3 regions of the Clostridium neonatale genome follow, and region 1 is predicted to be linked to each of the others. Evidence: riboswitches for the same ligand, from Rfam matches in the RefSeq annotation. Region 1 holds a riboswitch; each other region holds the start of a gene.
What was found. Region 1 has a riboswitch for S-adenosylmethionine ahead of CNEONATNEC86_RS05815 (O-acetylhomoserine aminocarboxypropyltransferase/cysteine synthase family protein). Riboswitches for the same ligand answer to the same signal wherever they lie in the genome.

Region 1 (4,292 bases):
AAGTTCTCAAATTGGGCTCGCTTGCTTAAAAAATGAAGCAAGAATTTTTTTAGAATGTAATAAACGTACATTAACATCTTAATTCTGTCAAAAACACATTTGTTTTTTGAGTCAAGCATAAATTATAACAAAAATAAATTAGGTATCTATGGTTTTAGAGAAAACAAAGAAATTCAATATATGAATATGCGTAGTATTGTATTGGAAATTTCAGCTTTTAAATTCTTTGGCAGAGGCTGTTCCAAAATTGTTTGTCCGAAAACCTGCTTTTTGGAGCAAACATTTTTGGGCGCAGCCTCTGCCATTAGAATTTTTAGCTGGAATTTCCCTACAATCGAGCATATCATATATTGAATTTCGGTTATTTCTCACTAAACTCTGATTCTACACAATATCTTTATTAAACGCTTGTTCTAAATCATAAATTATATCATCAATATGTTCTGTTCCAATTGATAATCTTATTGTGTTTGGTTTAATTCCACTTTCTCTTAATTCTTCTTCGTTCATTTGTGAATGTGTAGTACTTGCTGGATGAATTACAAGAGATTTAACATCTGCAACATTAGCAAGTAATGAGAAGATCTCCAATTTATCAATAAATTCTTGAGCTTCTTTTACACCACCTTTAATTTCAAAAGTGAAGATTGAACCTGCTCCATTTGGGAAATATTCTTTATATAATTTATTATATTTACTATCTTCTAATGCTGGATGATTAACACTTTCAACTTGTGGATGATCTTTTAAGAATTCTACAACTTTTAATGTATTTTCAACATGCCTTTCAACTCTTAACGATAGTGTTTCTAACCCCTGTAATAATAAGAATGCATTAAATGGGCTTATGCATGCACCTGTATCTCTTAATATAATTGCTCTTATTCTAGTTACATATGCTGCTGCACCTACAGCTTCTGCAAATTTTATTCCATGATAGCTTGGATCTGCTTCTGTTAATTGTGGGAATTTTCCTGATCCAATCCAGTCAAACTTTCCTGAATCTACAATTACTCCACCTAATGATGTTCCATGTCCACCAATAAATTTAGTTGCTGAATGAACAACAATATCTGCACCGTGTTCTATTGGTCTGAAAAGATATGGTGTTGCAAATGTATTATCAACAATTAATGGTATTTTATGTTTATGTGCAATTTCTGCTACTGCATCCACATCTATAAGACTTGAATTTGGATTTCCTAGTGTTTCTATGAATATTGCTTTTGTATTATCTTGTATAGCTTTTTCAAAGTTTTCTACTTCATCTGCGTCTACAAAAGTTGTTGTTACTCCATAGTCTGGAAGTGTATGTGCTAATAAATTATAAGATCCTCCATATATGGTTTTAGCTGCAACTACATGATCCCCTGCCTTTGTTATATTTTGAATTGCATAAGTTATTGCGGCTGCCCCTGATGCCACTGCAAGTCCTGCAACTCCTCCTTCAAGTGCTGCTACTCTGCTTTCAAATACATCTTGTGTTGAATTAGTTAATCTTCCATATATATTTCCAGCATCAGCTAGTCCAAATCTTGCTGCTGCATGTGCACTATTTTTAAATACATATGATGTTGTTTGATATATTGGTACTGCTCTTGAATCTGTTGCTGGATCTGGACTTTCCTGTCCTACATGAAGTTGTAATGTTTCAAATTTTAATTTTCTTTCTTCTCTACTCATTGATATAACCCCCGTTTTAATAATATATTTTAAACCACATAAATATGATTTAATTACTATGATTTATTACAATAAAGATATCCATTTAAAAGTTAATTACTATCTACTACATTTAAATTTTATAGAATTAAAAACTTTATCTTCCATGGTCTTTTGGAAAACTAAGCTGATCTTTATTGCATAATAAAAAGCTACTTTCAAAGATAAGAAAGTAGCATAAATTCTATTATTATACAATCTTATCTCTCAGATAAAAATATCTGCAGGATTTAGCACCTTAAACTATACTAATGATATATAATTCAGGTTGCCAGACTTCATAGGGCCAGTCCCTCAGTCTTTCTTGATAAAATAATTAAATATTCGATTAAAGTATTCTTATTGAATTACTATGATATGAGTATATATTCTTTATTCATATATGTCAATACTTTTTTCTATATTATTCATTTTTTTTACTCATTATATATATTTTATAAAAACACAATATTATATGTTACTACATATAATATATTAAAAGTAAATTAACAATTAAGCAAAAGATAATTTTTTAAAGGATGTGTTAATCATTGAATAAAGATGATAAACTCACTACAAATTCTCAAGTGGATCCATCTGATCCTTCAACTATTACCCCATTTGTTGATCCACTTCCAGTACCATCTATAGCTAAACCAATTAATTCATGTAATTGTTCAGATTCAGAAGAACCATATTATAAAATCGTTATGAAAGAAGCATATCATAAATTTCATAGATCATTCCCACCAACTAAAATGTGGACATATAATGGAATATTTCCTGGACCTACAATAGAAGTTATGAGAGATGTTCCTATTTTAGTTAAATGGATAAATAATCTGCCAGATGAACATCTACTACCAGTTGATCATACCCTCCATGGTACTATGGATACTCCAGATGTAAGAACTGTAGTTCACTTGCATGGTGCTAATGTAAATGATGATAGTGATGGAAATCCTGAAGCATGGTTTACTAAAAATTATGACACTGTAGGTGAAAGGTTCACTAGAGAAGTTTATGAATATACTAATCATCAATTTGGAGGTACTCTCTGGTATCATGATCACACAATAGGAATAACAAGGTTAAATGTATATGCTGGTTTATCAGGATTTTATCTTATAAGAGACAGTTTAGAAGATAGGTTGAATCTTCCAACGGGTAAATATGAAATACCGATGATTATTCAAGATAGAACATTTAACAGAGATGGTTCATTATTCTATCCTGATTCACCACCACAACAAGACCCACCAGCACCTCAACTACCAAAACCATCAATAATACCAATATTTTTCGGAGAAGTAGCAACTGTAAACGGCAAGGTATGGCCATACCTTAATGTTGAACCACGTAAATATAGATTTAGAATATTAAATGCTTCAAACGGTAGAGGTTATACTCTTAGTTTAGATAATGGTGGTACCTTTACTCAAATAGGTACTGAATTAGCCTTATTGCATGAATCTCAAGAAATTGACTCTTTCATATTGGAACCCGCTGAAAGAATTGATTTAATAATAGATTTTTCAAAATATACTGGCAAAGAAATAATTCTAAAAAATTCAGGTGGCGGTATTCCTATGGCTAGCAATAACATCATGAAATTTAAGGTTTGTCTTCCATTAACTAAGCCTGATACAAGTGTTATTCCTGATCAATTACTTCCATATCATAACATTAATCCTTTATTAGCACGTAAGGAAAGAACCTTGCATTTAGATTCTATGCAAGACGATTTTGGCAGAACAATGCACCTAGTAAATGATAGGATGTGGCATGAACCAACTACAGAAAAGCCTGAATTAGACAGTATAGAAATATGGCATTTAGTTAATCATTTTCAATTTCCTCATCCAATTCACGTTCATTTAGTTGATTTTGAGATACTTGGAAGAAAGACTTTTACTGATGACGATTTTGATGAAAATGGAAACTATAAGTTTGATATAGATGCCTTAGAACCACCAGCCGACTTTGAAAATGGCTTAAAAGATACTGCAAGAGCAGAGCCTGGAATGGTCACAACAATTGTTATGCATTTTAAAAAGCTCGGAGATTATGTTTATCATTGTCATATACTTGAGCATGAAGATAATGATATGATGAGACCATTTAAAGTTATCGAGAATTCTGTTCCAGTAGAATAAAACTATAAATTTAAAAAAATAAATGACTGATTGATGTATAACCAATATCAGTCATTTATTATTTTATTTGCATATGAATCTAATTTCTATATTCATCTATTTTTATAATAATAATTCTTAAAATATCACTATTATGCTAATATTCAGTTATATATATTCTATAAATAACTGAATATTAGCATAATATTTAAAAATGTAACTATCAAACCAATAGTCCATAAAATAATATTTTCAATTAAAGTATTTTTATATTCTCCCATAACTTTTTTAGATGAGGTTAAATAAATTTGTGTAAAAATAGTTATTGGTAATTGTACGCTTAATAACATTTGTGAATATAATAAACCATTAAATGGATTGTTAACAAAAAATATTATTATTAAAGCTGAAATAACTGTAATCAATACACCCATTTTTGTATTTCTATCATCTATA
Region 2 (4,292 bases), on a different contig from region 1:
CAGGAACAGAAGTTGAGTATGCTCTTGAAATCTGTGATGCAGTTGCAGATGTATGGGAAGCTACTAAAGAAAATAAAATAATTATAAATTTACCATCAACTGTACAGATGGATACGCCAAATGTGTATGCTGATCAAATTGAATGGGTGTCTAAGCATTTTAAAGACAGAGAAAGAATCATATTAAGTGTTCATCCACATAATGATAGAGGTACAGGTGTTGCTGATGCTGAGCTTGCTCTTCTTGCAGGTGCAGATAGAGTAGAGGGAACACTTCTTGGTAATGGAGAAAGAACCGGTAATGTTGATATTTTAACTGTGGCTTATAATATGTTTTCGCATGGAGTAAATCCAGAGCTTAATATTGAAAATATTGATGAAATAGTAGAAGTATATGAAAGATGCGTTAAAATACCTGTACATGTAAGACATCCTTATGCAGGTAACTTAGTATTTACAGCGTTCTCAGGATCTCACCAAGATGCTATAAATAAAGGGATGAAGAAGTATGAAGAAAGACATGATGGAATATGGCAGGTTCCATACTTACCAATAGACCCAAGTGATTTAGGCCGTGAATATGAGGCATTAGTTAGAATTAACAGTCAATCAGGTAAAGGTGGAGTGGCATTTGTAATGGACCATTGCTATGGATTTAAGCTACCTAAGACTATGCAGAAAGAGTTTGCAGATGTTATTCAAAAGATTTCAGAAGGAAAAGGAGAAGTTTCACCTACTGAAGTTATGGATGCATTTACTCGTGAATATCTAGAAAGACAAGATGCTCTAAAGCTTGATAAATGTCAGTTCTTTGATTATTCTGAAACTAATGGGGATAATGATACTAAAGTAAATATGAATGTTGTTTATAATGGACAAGCTAGAAGTATAGAAGGTATAGGTAATGGGCCTATTGATGCATTTAAAAATGCTATAGGAAAAAATATTGATATAGATGTTAAAATAATTGATTATAATGAACATGCTATGAGTACAGGTTCTGAAGCAAAGGCAGCATCTTATGTTTATATGCAAAGAAATGATAATAAAGAAAAAACATTTGGTGTTGGTGTAGATAGTAATATTACAAGAGCATCTATTAAGGCAATGCTAAGTGCAATCAACCGTTTATACAGTAAATAAATTACGAGTGTCAGAGGTTAGTGGATAACAACCGAAATTCAATATATGATATACTCGTATTGTAGGAAAATTGAAGTTAAAAATTCAAAAGACAGAGGTTGTGCCCAAAACTGTTTGCTCCAAAAAACAAGTTTTGGACAAACAATTTTGGAACAGCCTCTGTCTAAGAATTTAATAACTCCAATTTTTAATACAATACTACGTATATTCATATATTGAATTTCTTTGTTTTCTATAAAATCATAAATACTAAGTTTCTTTTGTTCATGCGTGAAAATACAATTCTGGTAATTTATAGAGTCGCTTATTACATAATAAATGCTAGCGATTCGAGCCAAATACAAGATTTAGATTCTCGGCTCATGGGTGTCTTAAATTCAAAAATAAAGCTATAGAATTTTTACATTAATGATTGTTCCAAAATTTTTTGTCTGATTTTAGATGACTCAAACAGTTTTGGGTACAATCATTGATGTTTAAATTATTAGATTCATTATTTGTAACAAGTGAGCACCATATAAGTGCTTTATTTTGATTATTTTACTTTAAACTTAGTATATCTTATATTTATATTATGGAATAAATAAGTTAATATTATAAATTTATCTAAAGAATATATTGACATTTTAAGAAAATAAATATATACTAAATTCATCAACTAACAATTGAATATATAACTTATCAAGAGTGGTGGAGGGACTGGCCCTATGAAGCCCAGCAACCGATATATTAGTTCATTTACTATATATAATGGTGCTAATTCCTGCAGTTATTTTTTATAACTGATAGATAAGAGGATGAATTTTATGGTGATTATTACGCTAGAGTTTATTCTCTGGCGTTTTATTTTTATTTAATTCTTAGTAACTTGATAGTATTAGAAGGGGGCATATATATGGCAAAATTAAGTGGAAGATTAGATGGATTTACAGAATCAGTCATTAGAGCTATGACAAGAGTTTCTGAAGAATGTGGTGCTATAAACTTATCGCAAGGATTTCCGGATTTTGATCCACCAAAAGAAATAACAGATAGATTAAAAGAAGTGGCAGATGAAGGACCGCATCAATATTCAATAACATGGGGAGCACAAAATTTTAGAGAAAAGCTTGCAGCTAAGCAAGAAAAGTTTATGGGAATTCATATTGATCCTAAAGAAAATATAGTAGTTACATGTGGAAGTACAGAAGCAATGATGGCTGCAATGATGAGTGTTTGTAATGTAGATGATAAAGTAATTGTATTTTCACCATTTTATGAAAACTATACAGCAGATACAGTTCTTTCAGGTTCTGAGCCAATATATGTTGAGCTTAAACCACCAACTTTTACATTTGATAAAGATGAATTAAGACATGCATTTGAGCAAAATCCAAAAGCACTTGTTCTTTGTAATCCATCAAATCCAACAGGAAAGGTATTTACAAGGGAAGAACTTCAGTACATTGCAGATCTTGCCATAGAGTTTGATACTTTTGTAATAACAGATGAAGTGTATGAACATTTGGTATATCCTCCATATAAACATACTTACATAGCTTCATTTCCTGGAATGTTTGAAAGAACAATATCATGTAGTTCATTATCAAAGACATACTCAATTACTGGATGGCGACTTGGATATATAATTGCAAGCAAAGAAGTGATAGAACAATGTAAGAAGGTTCATGACTTCTTAACAGTTGGAGCAGCAGCGCCACTTCAGGAAGCAGCTGTTAAAGGACTAGAATTTGGACAAGATTATTATGATGGATTAACAGATCTATATGATAAGAAAAGAAAATTCTTTTTAGAAGGTTTAGATAAAATAGGATTAAAGTATTTTGAACCACAAGGTGCTTATTACGTTATGGTTGATATATCAGAATTTGGATATGAAGATGACTATGAATTCTGTATATGGCTTGCAAGAACAATAGGAGTTGCAGCAGTTCCAGGATCAAGTTTCTTTAGAGGCAATGTTAATAATTATATAAGACTACATTTTGCCAAAACAGAAGCAACTCTTAGAGAAGCACTTAAAAGATTAGAGAATTTAAAAAATTATATGAAAAAGTAAATTAATATATAAATGTAGGTGTAATTTAAATTAAGATTCTGATAAATAAAATATAACAATATATTGTGATTTCAAGAAAAGGTAAAGAATAAAAGAAAGTACATTGAAATCACAATATATAAATAAAAAATCAAAATAAATATGACTAATTATATAAGAATTATTATAATTAAAAAATAAAAAGCAATAATAATTTAGTGAAGATTATAGGGAGAATAAAATATGAAAATTTTAAAAAAATTAGGAGCATTATCATTAATAACAGCAGTAGGCATTAGTTTAATTGCATGCGGAGGAGCAAAGGATAAAAGTACAGAGAGTAATAACCAAGCTTCAAGTGGAAGTTCAAAGGATATTATTGTAGGTGTTTGCCCTGGTCCTTATGGAGATATGATTAAGGAAGTGTTTACACCATTACTTGAAAAAAAGGGATATAAAATCACAGTAAAGGAATTTAGTGATTATATTCAACCAGATCAAGCTTTAAATAATGGAGAAATTCAAGCAAACTTAATGCAGCATACAGAATACTTAAAGAAATTTAGCGCTGATAATAATTTAGATATTTCAGCTGTTAAAACTGTACCAACACTTGGAATGGGTATGTTCTCACAAAAATATGATTCAATTGACAAAATTCCAGATGGTGCAAAAATAGCTATTCCAAATGATGCATCAAATCTTGCAAGAGCATTAAACGTGTTGAGTGCTAATGGATTAATTAAGTTAAAAGATAATGTTGATGCAACAAAAGCAAGTACACTTGATATTGCAGAAAATACTAAAAATATTGAGTTCGTTGAAGTTGAAGGTGCTCAACTTGCAAGAAGTTTAGATAGTGTAGATGCTGCACTTGTTCCGGGAAATTATGCATTTGCATCAGGTTTTGATTATAGCAAAGCATTAGCTGTAGAGCCATTAACAGAAAATTATAAAAATGTAGTAGCAGTTAGAACAGAAGATTTAGATAAAGAACTAGGAAAAGATCTTTTAGAAGTAATAGAATCAGATGATTTTAAAACAGCAATAGAAAACAGTAAGTTTAAAGACTTTTCTAAACCAGAATGGTGGAAATAATATAATTAAGAAAA
Region 3 (4,292 bases), 710 kb from region 1:
CAGAAGGGGCAGAAGAATGTGTTGTTAATGGATCAGGAGAAGTATTAGGGTATTTAGATAGATTAGATAGAGAAGTAAATTCACAACAAATAGTTCTTATAGAATAAAACATCGAGAGATTTTCTTTTTATTGAAAATCTCTCGATGCTTTTTATAAAATTAAAAAAGTAATTAAAGCTTAGGTATTAATTCAAATGTCTAGCGAAAGCTTAGGAAATAAATCATTATTTAAATTATAAGCATTAATTAATGATCTAGATATAATCTTTGCCATATCCATAATAAAAGATAATCGGATGCTTCTAGAAAAGAATAAATCAGAATTTTCGCTAGAATCTACAATACCTATTACAGAAGCCATACCTACTTCGGGAAGCTCTTTTCCTACTCCTTTTCCAGGATGAATAGCATAGTCTCTAATGCGAATTTCACCTATATCATCTTGATTTCCAAGACATGCATCTATACCTATGATATTAGCAGTTGGATGAAGTTCTTTTATTTTATTTAAACGTTCATCTATATTTAGTGCGTGGATTGGTTCTGATAATGTCCCGTATACTGGCAATGGAAAGAAATTTTCAGTTAATATTGAACCAACTAATGGACCAAGGCAATCACCTATGCATTTATCAGTGCCAATACAAACAATTATTGTATTAGAATTAATGTATTTTTCTAATTCATGAGATAGCTTGTATGAAAAGCTTTTGGAACTATGGTTATTATCTAAATTCATTAAAGGCATCCCTCCTTATAGAATATGTATATTTAGGAAAATGAAAAAATAGTATATAAAAATAAATAAATGGCAATAAATACTAATGTAAGGAGGAGAAAATGAAAAAAATTATTATATTTATAATATTTACACTTACTTTAATAATGAACATGTCTATAGCATTATTTTGGAATCCAGATATAGATAATAAAAAAGATGATCCAATGCAAAGCACTGAAGTATTTAGTGATACAAGATCTTTGTGCAAAGTTGATGATGTAATTCTGTTAGAAGAACTAGATAATAGTCAATCAAAGGAACTTGATAGTATACTTTCACCATTATCAACATTTGAAATAGAGTTAGTAAAAGAAGAGCTTAATACATGTAGTGAAGATGAAATCATAAAAGCGTTCAGAAAATTAAAAAGGAGATTGCCTGAAAGCGAATATAAAAAAATAGAAGAAATATTAAGTCCGCTTATAGATATTGAAGAACTTAATTCTATACTAAAAAATAAATATGTTTAGTGTATTAAAATGAAGAAATAAAGAGTAAATAGAATATATAGCGATATAATTTATCTAAATAAGCATATATGAGAGTTGAAATATAAGTACTTTGAATATATACTAACTATTGTTGATGTGAACAAAAACACCAACAAAACTTAATGGAGGAATTCCCGAGTGGCCAAAGGGGGCAGACTGTAAATCTGTTGCGTCTCGCTTCGATGGTTCGAATCCATCTTCCTCCACCATTAGATGGGCGCATAGCTCAGCTGGGAGAGCACCTGCCTTACAAGCAGGGGGTCACAGGTTCGAGCCCTGTTGTGCCCACCATCTAAAAAATATAAATATGCTGGCATGGCTCAACGGTAGAGCAGCTGACTTGTAATCAGCAGGTTGTAGGTTCGATTCCTATTGCCAGCTCCAATTGTGGAGGAATTCCCGAGTGGCCAAAGGGGGCAGACTGTAAATCTGTTGCGTCTCGCTTCGATGGTTCGAATCCATCTTCCTCCACCATTTAAACCAAATATTTATATTATAACAATTAAATAAGAAATATGCTGGCATGGCTCAACGGTAGAGCAGCTGACTTGTAATCAGCAGGTTGTAGGTTCGATTCCTATTGCCAGCTCCAATTAAGGAGGAATTCCCGAGTGGCCAAAGGGGGCAGACTGTAAATCTGTTGCGTCTCGCTTCGATGGTTCGAATCCATCTTCCTCCACCAAAACTCAGAATTATTATTCTGAGTTTTTTATTTTATCTTGAAATAAAAGTTGAAAAGTAAATAGTTGTATCAATTTATGCATGAATAGAATATATTATAGATTATATGATATATTATGTTTATTGTATAATATTGACCATAAAAATATTATGTGGTAGAATAAATTACGAAAATAAAATATTGTTACTCTTATCAAGAGAGGTGGAGGGATAGGGCCCAGTGAAACCCGGCAACCTGTTTAATTACAAGGTGCCAATTCCTGTAGAAAGATTTTCTACAAGATAAGAAAGTATTGTGTAATCGCGCTCTTCTTATCGAAGAGTTTTTTTATTGCATATAAAAGGTATTTCTTTTAAGACAGTATAAAAAATATTAAGAAGTGTGAGATTTTTCACTTTTACTCGAATTATTTCATGATTAAAGATAAGGAGTACAAGCGGAAGGAGAAAAATATGAGAAGATTATTTACATCAGAATCAGTTACAGAAGGTCATCCAGATAAAATGTGTGATCAAATTTCAGATGGCGTATTAGACGCAATTTTAGCACAAGATCCAAATGCTAGAGTAGCATGTGAAACATGTACAACAACAGGAATGGTTATGGTAATGGGAGAGATATCAACAAATTGTTATGTTGATATTCCTAAAGTAGTTAGAGAAACTGTTAGAGAAATTGGATATGATAGAGCTAAATACGGATTTGATTGCGATACTTGTTCTGTTATGACAACAATAGATGAACAATCAGCAGATATTGCTATGGGTGTTGATGAAGCTTTAGAATCAAGAAAAGGTGAGAAAGATGAGGTTGAAGCAGTAGGTGCTGGAGACCAAGGAATGATGTTTGGTTTTGCTACAAATGAAACTGATGCATATATGCCGTTACCAATTCATATGGCTCATAGATTATCAAGAAGACTTACTGAAGTAAGGAAAGATGGTACATTAGGCTATTTAAGGCCTGATGGTAAGACACAAGTAACAGTTGAATATGAAGATGAAAAACCAAAGAGAATAGATACAATAGTAATATCTACTCAACATGATGAGCATGTTACATTAGAACAAATAGAAAAGGATCTTAAAGAACATGTTATTAAAGCAGTAGTACCACAAGAATTATTAGATGATAAAACAAGATATTTTATAAATCCAACTGGAAGATTTGTTGTTGGTGGACCACAAGGTGACTCTGGATTAACTGGAAGAAAGATTATAGTAGATACTTATGGTGGATATGGTAGACATGGTGGTGGAGCATTCTCAGGAAAAGATCCAACAAAAGTTGATAGATCTGCTGCTTATGCTGCAAGATGGGTTGCGAAAAACTTAGTGGCTGCTGGATTAGCTGATAAGCTTGAAATACAATTAGCTTACGCTATTGGAGTTGCTAAACCAGTATCAATAACTGTTGATACTTTTGGAACAGGAAAACTATCAGATGATAAAATAGTTGAAATAGTTGAAAAGGTATTTGATTTAAGACCAGGAGCTATAATAAGAGATCTTGATTTAAGAAGACCTATATATAAGCAAACAGCTGCTTATGGCCACTTTGGCAGAACAGATCTTAATCTGCCATGGGAACAATTAAATAAGGTAGAAGAAATCAAAAAATATATTTAGTATTTATAGAAGCAGGAAGTTTTAATTAATTTCCTGCTTTTTTAAAATTTAAAATATGTGACAATCGTTTATAAACATTGACTTAAATTAGAAATATATATTTTGAGAATATGGATATAAAAGAATATAGGATGATATATTCCTGTACTTATATAATAGAAGAGAAGTATTCAATAAATAGTATAAAATTATAAATTAAACTTATGATATAATTAAAATAATATAAAGAGAAGTATAAGTTTAAATCATAGTTTGGAGAGATAGTAGTGGAAGTTCTTAATGGTTTTGTTGAAAATATTGTTTTTAAAAGTGAAGAAACAGGATATGTTGTATGCAGGATTAGAGCTGATAAAAATTTAGTTAGCGCTGTTGGTACAGTACCTTTTATAAAGGAAGGTCAAAATGTAAAGTTAACTGGATACTGGACAGTGCATAAACAATTTGGTAATCAATTTAATATTCAAGACTACGAAGAAATTCTTCCAAACTCAATTGATGGGATTGAAAAATATTTAAGCGCAGGTGTGATTCATGGAATAGGTCCTATAACTGCTAAGAAGATAATAGAAAAGTTTGGAGAAGAAACTTTAGATATAATGGAAAACCATATAGAGAGACTCATGGAGATAGAGGGAATTGGAGAAAAGAAATTTCAAATAATATATGAATCATATATTGAGCAGCAAGGTTTAAAAGATATAATTTTATAT

Region 2: another riboswitch for S-adenosylmethionine. It lies ahead of CNEONATNEC86_RS11930 (pyridoxal phosphate-dependent aminotransferase); the one in region 1 lies ahead of CNEONATNEC86_RS05815 (O-acetylhomoserine aminocarboxypropyltransferase/cysteine synthase family protein).
Region 3: another riboswitch for S-adenosylmethionine. It lies ahead of metK (methionine adenosyltransferase); the one in region 1 lies ahead of CNEONATNEC86_RS05815 (O-acetylhomoserine aminocarboxypropyltransferase/cysteine synthase family protein).

Annotation. Positions count from the first base shown of each region.
Region 1 is NZ_UICR01000001.1:1,288,466-1,292,757, reverse strand. Features, by position in the region: gene CNEONATNEC86_RS05815 (O-acetylhomoserine aminocarboxypropyltransferase/cysteine synthase family protein) at 385-1,683, opposite strand; SAM riboswitch class I at 1,920-2,036, opposite strand; gene CNEONATNEC86_RS05810 (multicopper oxidase family protein) at 2,253-3,857, shown strand; gene CNEONATNEC86_RS05805 (Nramp family divalent metal transporter) at 4,016-4,292, opposite strand, start outside.
Region 2 is NZ_UICR01000002.1:74,793-79,084, reverse strand. Features, by position in the region: gene leuA (2-isopropylmalate synthase) at 1-1,142, shown strand, start outside; SAM riboswitch class I at 1,818-1,938, shown strand; gene CNEONATNEC86_RS11930 (pyridoxal phosphate-dependent aminotransferase) at 2,038-3,201, shown strand; gene CNEONATNEC86_RS11925 (MetQ/NlpA family ABC transporter substrate-binding protein) at 3,424-4,278, shown strand.
Region 3 is NZ_UICR01000001.1:576,233-580,524, forward strand. Features, by position in the region: gene mreB (rod shape-determining protein MreB) at 1-107, shown strand, start outside; gene yyaC (spore protease YyaC) at 191-739, opposite strand; gene CNEONATNEC86_RS02770 (hypothetical protein) at 841-1,251, shown strand; tRNA gene CNEONATNEC86_RS02775 (tRNA-Tyr) at 1,397-1,481, shown strand; tRNA gene CNEONATNEC86_RS02780 (tRNA-Val) at 1,488-1,563, shown strand; tRNA gene CNEONATNEC86_RS02785 (tRNA-Thr) at 1,582-1,656, shown strand; tRNA gene CNEONATNEC86_RS02790 (tRNA-Tyr) at 1,662-1,746, shown strand; tRNA gene CNEONATNEC86_RS02795 (tRNA-Thr) at 1,790-1,864, shown strand; tRNA gene CNEONATNEC86_RS02800 (tRNA-Tyr) at 1,870-1,954, shown strand; SAM riboswitch class I at 2,141-2,242, shown strand; gene metK (methionine adenosyltransferase) at 2,407-3,582, shown strand; gene recD2 (SF1B family DNA helicase RecD2) at 3,849-4,292, shown strand, end outside.